3 regions of the Lactobacillus amylolyticus genome follow, and region 1 is predicted to be linked to each of the others. Evidence: predicted binding sites of a transcription regulator. Region 1 holds the regulator's gene; each other region holds the start of a gene.
What was found. The regulator HrcA, encoded in region 1, represses chaperone genes, less so after heat shock. The targets are predictions, from matches to a motif close to TTAGCACTCNNNNNNNNNGAGTGCTAA.
Positions count from the first base shown of each region.

Region 2: groES (co-chaperone GroES) is a predicted target of HrcA. The motif match lies at 1,273-1,299, and genes of this name have one in related genera.
Region 3: D0Z64_RS04960 (ATP-dependent Clp protease ATP-binding subunit) is a predicted target of HrcA. The motif match lies at 1,769-1,795, and genes of this name have one in related genera.

Region 1 covers NZ_CP031835.1:584,185-587,472, reverse strand. The annotation lists gene dnaK (molecular chaperone DnaK) at 1-385, opposite strand, end outside; gene grpE (nucleotide exchange factor GrpE) at 404-985, opposite strand; gene hrcA (heat-inducible transcriptional repressor HrcA) at 1,005-2,051, opposite strand; gene abc-f (ribosomal protection-like ABC-F family protein) at 2,150-3,288, opposite strand, start outside.
Region 2 covers NZ_CP031835.1:333,722-337,009, forward strand. The annotation lists gene D0Z64_RS01780 (sucrose-specific PTS transporter subunit IIBC) at 1-1,231, shown strand, start outside; gene groES (co-chaperone GroES) at 1,428-1,712, shown strand; gene groL (chaperonin GroEL) at 1,764-3,288, shown strand, end outside.
Region 3 covers NZ_CP031835.1:976,212-979,499, forward strand. The annotation lists gene ptsP (phosphoenolpyruvate--protein phosphotransferase) at 1-1,052, opposite strand, end outside; gene D0Z64_RS04950 (phosphocarrier protein HPr) at 1,052-1,318, opposite strand; gene D0Z64_RS04955 (hypothetical protein) at 1,432-1,614, opposite strand; gene D0Z64_RS04960 (ATP-dependent Clp protease ATP-binding subunit) at 1,839-3,288, shown strand, end outside.

The DNA of each region.
Region 1 (3,288 bases):
TAGCTTGACGTTGTGCATCGTTAAAGTAAGCAGGAACAGTAATAACAGCGTCTGTTACTTTTTCACCCAAGTAGTCTTCTGAGAACTTCTTGATGTATTGCAAAATAAAGGCTGAGATTTCTTGTGGAGTGTATTCCTTGTCGCCAACCTTAACTTTGTAATCAGCTTCACCCATGTGACGCTTAATTGAAACAATAGTGTTTGGGTTGGTAATTGCTTGACGCTTTGCAACGTCACCAACTTGAATATCGCCATTCTTAAATGCAACTACAGAAGGAGTAGTACGATTACCTTCTGGATTAGTGATAATTTTTGGTTCTTTACCTTCAAGTACTGCAACTGCTGAGTTGGTAGTACCTAAGTCAATACCAATAACTTTTGACATAAGTTAAATCCCTCTCTTCTATTGTGCAACTACAACCATTGCTGGTCTAAGTGTACGGTCTTTATATTGATATCCTTTTTGTAAAACCTGAACAACATGGCCCTTTTGATCATCATCTTTAGCAACAACTGTTTGAACAGCTTGATGCAATGTCGGATCAAATTCTACGCCTTCAGCATCGATCTCAACGATGCCATGGGATTTCATGGCTTTTACAAGTGAATCCAAAGTCATTTGAACACCCTTTTGGAGTTGCTTAGAAGCATCATCGTCAGCTTTTACGCTTAATGCTCTTTCCAAATTGTCCATGGCTGGCAAAACATCTTTTGCCAAGCTTTGTGATTCATACTTGATAAGTTGAGCTCTTTCCTTTGAATAGCGGTTTTGAGCATTTTGAATCTCAGCTACGCTACGCAGGTATTTATCTTCAAGTTCCTTATTCTTTTCTTTCAAGGCAGCAATTTCAGCTTCTAGCTTTTTAACATTATCATAGGCCTTCTTTGCTTCGCCCTTTTTCTTCTTATCTTCAGGCTTAGCTTTTTTAGGAACTTCTTTATCCTTATCCAAGTTCTTTTCACTTGGAAATTCTTCTTTACTCACGGCTAACCTCCTTTATTGTCTATTGAAATTTTCCATAATAATCGAGCAATTTTTTGGCTAGCTCGTTTCTAAAGTATTCAAGCAAACCGATCATTTGTGAATATGGCATATTGGTTGGTCCCAGCAAAGCGATTGTGCCTTTGCCGTGATCACCAACGCTGTATTCTGCAGTCAACAAACTATAATTTTTAATCAATTCATTTGGAAGTTCTGAACCCAGTCTTACTTGAACCGGATATTTGCTGTCCTTTTCTGGACTGCAATTTAATAATTCAGAGATCAGATCATTGTGATCAACTAATTCATATAGCGAACGCAAATCTTTAACATCATTTTCAGAAGCATTATTCAAAAGATTAATTCGGCCATCGACATACATTTGCTCGCTGGCTGCATCTTTGATCACATCTTCAACTAATGATAATAGTTCGCCGGCATGCTCACCACCAACGCTCTTTGAAGACAAAGCCTTCAGCAAGCTTGGCGTTACTTCTTCCAATCTTTTGCCAACTAGCTGATCATTGATCATTCTGACTGCTTTTTCAATTTCATCGCCATGAACATTGTGCGGTAAAGCATAAATCTGATTTTGTACATTGCCATCGCTGGTGACCAAGATCGCCATAATTTGGCGATTAGAAAGAGGCACTATTCTAAAGCCCGTAATCGTTACATCGTAACTTTCCGGTCCTTCTGCAAAAGCAGTGTAATTGGTCAGATCTGAAAGGATTTTTGCTGCTTCCTGCATAATTTCATTGACTTGATGAAATGGTCGATCTAATTGATCAACTATTTGATTGTAAACTGATTCAGAAAGCTGCAACGGTTCAACCAAATTATCAAGATAATAACGATAACCATCGCTAGAAGGAATCCGGCCGCTGGAAGAGTGCGTTTTTTCAATTAAGTCTTGGGCTTCCAGTACTGCCATTTCGTTTCTAATCGTGGCACTTGATACTTTGATTGGTAGCTGTGTCATCACGGTTTTTGAACCGACAGGTTCGTTAGTACGCGTGAAGTCCTGAATGATTGTTTTTAGTATTAATTCTTGACGCTCGGTCAACATAAACATCGCCCTCACTTTTAGCACTCGTATCTCTCAGGTGCTAACAAATTATATTATACTAAAAACTAGCAGTATTGCAACACGAGTGCTAATTTTCTTTAGACTTTTTTATAAGTTAAAGTTTTAAGATGAATCCGACGTCTTGTCACCTGCTGAATAAAGTACTGGTCGTGTTCAACCAATAGCATAGCTGGCTTATTTTCCTTAAGCAGTTTAATCAATTGATCCTGATTAAAAACGTCAAGATAATTTGCCGGTTCATCCCATAAATATAAGTCAGCTGGTTCAACTAATGATTTAGCTATCGCAACACGCTTTTGCTGACCCATGCTCATCTCTTCAATCTTGGTAGAAAAACTTTCTCTTGGAAAACCCATCTTCTTGAGATTATTTAGCAGCTCTTCATAAGAAATTTTTTGCTTATTCGCAAATTCTTTCAAAGCCCCAGTATACTCAGTAAAATCCTGTGGCAAATACGAAATCGATAGGCCGTTTGTAAGCTCAAACTTGCCTTGATAACTGACGTCCCTTGCCTGTCCCAGTAGCAGTTTTAAAAACGTTGATTTACCTGAGCCATTTTTGCCTTCAAGCGAAACTACACAATGATTTTGGACTACCAAGTTTAAATCCTGGAAAAGCTTCTTTCCTTGGATTTCTAAATTTAGATGCTGCGTTTCTAACAAAGTTTTATGATAATTCGGATAAAAATTCATTGTTAAGTCTGGCACATCTTCGATGTTGGTCATGAGGCCTTTTTTCTCATTAAGTGCTTTGTCCATTCGGTGCTCAACATTTTTAGCTTTACGCATCATTTTTTCTGCAGCATGACCAATTGCTCCTTTGTTCAGTCTTGTTCTTCTATTAAGAATGTGTTGTGTTTTCATTCCACAGTACTTTTGGGCTTCGATACTATCTGACCAATTATTAAACTGAACGCTCTTATTATTTAAAGATTTGATTTCGCCTTTCAGCTTGGCATTCTTTTCACGGTTAAATTCATCGCGCTTATTTTTCGTATCCTCATAAGCAGCATAATTACCCTGATATAAATGAATTTCGGTATTTTCAATAGCCAAGATATGGTCGGTCACCTGATTCAAGAAATCACGGTCGTGGCTAACAACGATATAACCCTTATCATGCTTCTTAAGATATTGGGCAACATACTCGCGGCTATCCTCATCCAAATGATCAGTTGGCTCATCGATCAATGGAAAAGCATCCTTATTAGTAAATG
Region 2 (3,288 bases), 250 kb from region 1:
GCACAAGTGGCTGCCATCAGCCGTTGACTTTACTTTCACACCACTTCTGTCATTGATGATTACCGGTTTTCTTACTTACACGATCATCGGTCCTGTCTTTAAAGGCGTATCTGATGCGATTACTAATGCCATCGTATGGCTCTACAATACAACTGGTGCCTTCGGAATGGGTGTCTTTGGTTTAACTTACTCAGCAATTGTTACTACTGGTTTGCACCAAAGCTTCCCAGCTGTTGAAACTCAGCTTTTGGCTAAATTTGCTCAAACTCACGGTGCAAGCTCTGGTGACTTTATCTTCGTTACCGCATGTATGGCCAATGTAGCTCAAGGTGCCGCTACTTTCGCAGTTTACTTCTTAACTAAGAACAAAAAGATGAAGGGCCTTTCTTCATCAGCTGGTGTTTCTGCACTTCTTGGTATTACTGAACCTGCACTTTTCGGTGTTAACTTGAAGTACAAATTCCCATTCTTCTGTGCTTTAATCGGTTCTGGTGTTGCTGCTACCTTTGCGGGCTTGATGCATGTTACTGCTGCTGCTTTAGGTTCAGCCGGCTTCCTGGGCTTCCTTTCAATTTATCCAAAGACGATTCCAATGTGGGTTGTTTCCGTTGCAATTAGTTTTGTCATTGCCTTTATTTTGACTTATGTTTACGGTAAAGGTCATTTGAAGGAAGAAGTTGCTAGTCAAGATGTTCCAGTTAATGATGCAACTTCAATTGCTGAAGATAATCAAAAAGCCGAAAAGGTATCTAAAGAACAATTAAGCTTAAAGGATGAAGTTATTGCGGCTGCGGTAGATGGACAGCCTGAAAGCTTAACTAAAGTAAACGATAAAGTATTTTCCGCTAAATTAATGGGTGACGGTGCAGCAATCGTTCCTAGTGATGGCACGATTTACGCACCAGTGACAGGTACTGTTACTATTGCTTATGAGACCAAGCACGCTTATGGCATTAAATCTGATAAAGGTGCTGAAGTATTGATTCATATCGGTCTTGATACAGTTAACTTAAAGGGTCAGCACTTTGAAAGCTTTGTTAAGCAAGGACAACGTATTAACAAAGGAGACAAGTTGGGTACGGTTGACCTTGAAGCCGTCAAGAAGGCTGGCTATGATACAACAGTAATGGAAATTATTACTAATACTGCCAACTATGCTAACGTTCAAAGAATTAGCGATGCAGGCGTTAAGCATGGTGATAAATTAATCGCTGTTACTGCTCATAATTAAAAAATCTTATACTCCTCTAGAAAAATAAAGAAAAAGTAAAATTAGCACTCTTTTATAAAAAGTGCTAATTTTTTCTTGCTTTTTTATTGAAAACACGTTATTATCATATTTGTAAGCTAGCACTTGGTAAATACGAGTGCTAATTAACAAATATGATAATAAAAATTAAAAAACTAAGATTATAGGAGGGACAAACGTGTTAGAACCAATCGGTGATCGCGTGATCGTAAAAGTTAAAGAAGAAGAAGAAAAGACTGTTGGAGGCATTGTCCTTGCTTCCAATGCTAAGGAAAAGCCAACTGAAGGTGAAGTTGTTGCAGTTGGCAACGGCGCTTATGCTGAAAATGGCGAAAAGCTGCCAATGACAGTTAAGAAGGGCGACGTAGTTTTATACGATAAGTACTCTGGCACTAATGTTAAATATGAAGGTGAAAAGTACTTAGTCCTTCACGAAAGAGATATTTTAGCAATCGTTAAGTAATTATCTAAGTCAAATCTTTTAAAATAAATCGAGATAAGGAGGAGCTAATCTATGGCTAAAGATATTAAATTCTCAGAAAACGCAAGACGTTCACTCTTAAAGGGCGTTGATAAGTTAGCTGATACTGTTAAGACTACTATTGGTCCTAAGGGTAGAAACGTTGTTTTGGAACAAAGTTACGGTAACCCAGACATCACTAACGATGGTGTTACTATTGCTAAGTCAATTGAATTAAAAGACCACTACGAAAACATGGGTGCTAAGTTAGTTGCCGAAGCAGCTCAAAAGACTAACGACATCGCAGGTGACGGTACTACTACTGCTACCGTTTTGACTCAAGCTATCGTTCGTGAAGGTATGAAGAACGTTACTGCTGGTGCTAACCCAGTTGGTATTCGTCGCGGTATTGAAAAGGCAACTAAGGCAGCTGTTGATGAACTTCACAAGATCAGCCACAAGGTTGAATCAAAGGATCAAATTGCTAACGTTGCTGCTGTTTCATCAGCTTCTAAAGAAGTTGGTGCTTTGATCGCTGATGCTATGGAAAAGGTTGGTCACGATGGTGTTATCACTATTGAAGACTCACGTGGTATCAACACTGAGCTTTCAGTAGTTGAAGGTATGCAATTTGACCGTGGTTACTTATCACAATACATGGTAACTGACAACGACAAGATGGAAGCAGACCTTGATAATCCATACATCTTGATCACTGACAAGAAGATTTCAAACATTCAAGACATCTTGCCATTACTTCAAGAAATTGTTAAACAAGGCAAGTCATTGTTGATCATTGCTGACGATGTAACTGGTGAAGCTCTTCCAACTCTTGTTTTGAACAAGATCCGTGGTACTTTCAACGTTGTTGCTGTTAAGGCACCTGGCTTTGGTGACCGTCGTAAGGCTCAATTACAAGATATCGCTGCTTTAACTGGTGGTACTGTAATCACTGAAGACCTTGGCCTTGAACTTAAGGACACCAAGATTGATCAATTAGGTCAAGCTCGTCGTATCACTGTAACCAAGGACTCAACTACTATTGTTGACGGTGCTGGTTCAAAGGAAGCCATTGACGAACGTGTTGACACTATCAGAAAGCAAATTGAAGACTCAACTTCAGACTTCGACAAGAAGAAGTTGCAAGAACGTCTTGCTAAATTAACTGGTGGTGTAGCTGTTATCCACGTTGGTGCTGCTACTGAAACTGAACTTAAGGAACGTCGTTACAGAATTGAAGATGCCTTGAACTCAACTCGTGCTGCCGTTGACGAAGGTTACGTTGCTGGTGGTGGTACAGCTTTAGTAAATGTTGAAAAGGCTGTTCGTGAAGTTAAGGGTGAAACCACTGATGAACAAACTGGTATCAACATTGTTCTTAGAGCTTTGAGTGCACCAGTTCGTCAAATTGCTGAAAACGCTGGTAAAGATGGCTCAGTAATCTTAGACAAGCTTGAACACCAAGACAATGAAGTTGGTTACAACGCTGCTACTGACAAGTGGGAGAACATGGTTGATGCCGGTATTATCGACCCAACTAAGGTAACTCGTACAGCCCTTCAAAACGCTGCATCTATTG
Region 3 (3,288 bases), 390 kb from region 1:
TGTGGCAAATCCCAGTAATCAAGGTGCTTGTCACCACCAATATCCATAGTTCTGATGATAACTTGCTTGCCCTTCATACCTTCGATAACAGCCTTGTAAGCTTCAAATTGGTTATCTTCGGTTGGGAAGTCCGAAGAATCCATGTACAAGAATTCAGTTCTGTACAAACCAACAGCTTCAGCGCCGTTTTCATGAACGCCAGGCATATCATTTGGAGTACCAATGTTGGCTGCAATAGTAAATTTCTTACCATCAGCAGTAACTGAAGGTTTATCCTTCAATTTAGCCCATTCAGCCTTTTGTTTAAGGAAGTCTTCACCTTTTTGCTTGTATTCAGCAACTTGGTCATCGCTTGGTTCAACGATTGCAACACCGTCTAAGCCATCAACGATCATGTTTTGACCATCCTTAATATCTTTGGTAATTGAACCAGTACCAACTACGGCTGGCAATTCCAATGAACGAGCCATGATTGCTGAGTGAGCGGTACGACCACCAACATCAGTAACAAAGCCCTTAACGTATTTCTTGTTAAGTTGTGCAGTATCACTTGGAGTCAAGTCATGAGCAACAACGATTACTTCGTGATCAATTGAAGCAGGGTTTGGTAACTTCTTACCAAGAAGGTGTGCCATGATACGCTTTGAAACATCACGTACATCGGCAGCACGTTCTTGCATATAAGGGTTATCAGTCATGCCCTCAAAAATCTTGATAAATTTTTGAGCAGTTTTGTCCAATGCAGCTTCAGCATTAATGCTGGAGTTCTTAATTTCAGTTTCAATAGCACCAGTGAATTCTGGGTCATTCAAAATCATTAAGTGAGCTTCAAAAACTTGAGCTCCTTCTTCACCCAAACTCTTCTTAGCTACATCACGGATTTTTTCCACTTCAGCAGTTGAATCAGAAACAGCCTTCTTGTAACGACTTATTTCTGAATCAACATCATTAATTGAATGTTTAGCGAATGAAAGATCAGGCTCAACAAGAAGATAAGCTGGAGCAACAGCAATACCGTCACTTGCAGCAATTCCTTTTAAAGTCTTGGTCATTATTCAGCTAAACCTTCCTTTTTCATAGTATCTGCAATTGCGTCTAATGCGTCTTTTTCATCGTTACCTTCAGCAGTGATAGTAACATCAGCGTTTTGACCAACACCAAGTGACATAACACCCATGATTGACTTTAAGTTTACAGACTTGCCGTTGTATTCCAAGTTAATGTCTGAACCAAACTTTGAAGCAGTTTGTACCAACAAAGTAGCTGGACGTGCGTGAATACCAGTTTCTGCAATAATGTGAAAATCGCGTTTTTCCATTTTGAATATCTCCTTTAATTTTAAACAAATTAATCGGTAATAAATACCCATCCGCATAATAGGTTATCATTTTTTCGCCGTTGACACAACAATTATGTAACAGTTTACATTATTTAGTCATCGCTCTTGTTGGCGGTATATATAATTGTACCGCCTCTTTCAGCACGACCAGTAATATTTTGTCTTTTTCCATAGTTGCGCAATGCTTCTTGAAAGTCGAAAGCATCTTTTGGCTCTACTTTATATTCTTTCAATTCGCCACTGACTATTTGATCAAGAATCTTTTGATAATCCATTTACATCACCGCTCTCAATCTTGAGTTTATAATTTCCGCCCTTTTTATTCTACTTCATTCAAAATGACTAATGCAATAATCCTATTTTCAGGTAAAAATCACTTTCTTCATTAATAAGGTATATTTATCTTTTTTTAATATTCGATTGCAATGCTTAGCACTTGACTTTAAAGAGTGCTAATTTTAAAATTTGTGTATGTTTAAAGCGAAAGGCGGTAATATTATTGATTTGTCAAAACTGTCACAAGCGGCCAGCCTCCATCCATCTTTATGCAAAGGTAAATGGACAGAGCCGTGAAATTGATTTATGTCAACACTGTTATCAAGAATTAAGAAATGAACAAAGAAATTTAAGTAATTTAGGTAATATCAATATGAATAACTATAATAATGGATTCTTTGGCGACTTTGATGACCTATTCAATGCCATTAATGGCAATAACTCAAATGCCGCAAACAATAATAATATGAATAATCAAGGGCCCGAAATGCAAATGGGCGGTGGAAATGGCGGAAACGGTGGTCGTTCTCTGCTTGATCAATATGGTACTGATCTTACTGCCCTTGCTAAAAAAGGAAAAATTGACCCAGTAATCGGACGTGATCAAGAAATTTCACGTGTTATTGAGATTTTAAACAGAAGAACCAAAAACAACCCTGTTTTAATTGGTGAAGCCGGTGTCGGTAAGACCGCTGTTGTTGAAGGATTAGCTCAACAAATTGTTGATGGTTCCGTCCCTGCTAAATTGCAAGATAAGAAAATTATTTCATTAAATGTTGTTTCATTGGTACAAGGAACTGGCTTTCGTGGCCAATTCGAACAAAGAATGGAACAATTAATTAAAGAATTGCAATCTAGAAAAGATGTTATTCTCTTCATTGATGAAATTCATGAAATCGTTGGTGCAGGTAATGCTGAAGGCGGAATGGATGCCGGCAACATTATTAAGCCAGCTTTAGCTCGTGGCGAGCTACAATTAGTTGGTGCAACTACGATTAAAGAATACCGTGAAATTGAAAAGGATTCTGCTTTGGCACGTCGTTTCCAACCTGTAGAAGTTAAAGAGCCTTCAATTGATGAAACGATCAGAATCTTAAAAGGCATTCAAAAGCGCTACGAAGATTATCACCACGTTAAATATACCGATAAGGCCATTGAAGCAGCTACCAAGCTTTCTGCTCGCTACATTCAAGACCGTTTCTTGCCAGACAAAGCCATTGACCTTCTTGATGAAGCTGGTTCAAGAATGAATTTGACTATTCCTTACATTGATCAAGATAAGATGAAGGAAAGAATTAAAGTAGCAGAAGAATTAAAGCAAGAAGCTTTAAAGAATGAAGATTATGAAAAGGCTGCCTACTACCGCGATCAAATCGAAAAGTATGACAAGATGAAGGATCAAAAGGTTGACCCTGATAAAGCTCCTATCATTACTGATAAGATCATGGACAAGATTGTTGAGGAAAAGACTAACATTCCAGTTGGCGATATTCAAAAGCAAGAAGAAAACCAATTGAAAAACTTGGCCAGTGATTTGAAGAGTAAAGTTATCGGACAAGACGAGGCCGTTGATCAAGTTGCTCGGGCAATTCGTCGTAACAGAATTGGTTTCAACAAGTCCGGCAGACCAATCGGATCCTTCCTCTTCGTAGGGCCTACTGGTGTTGGGAAGA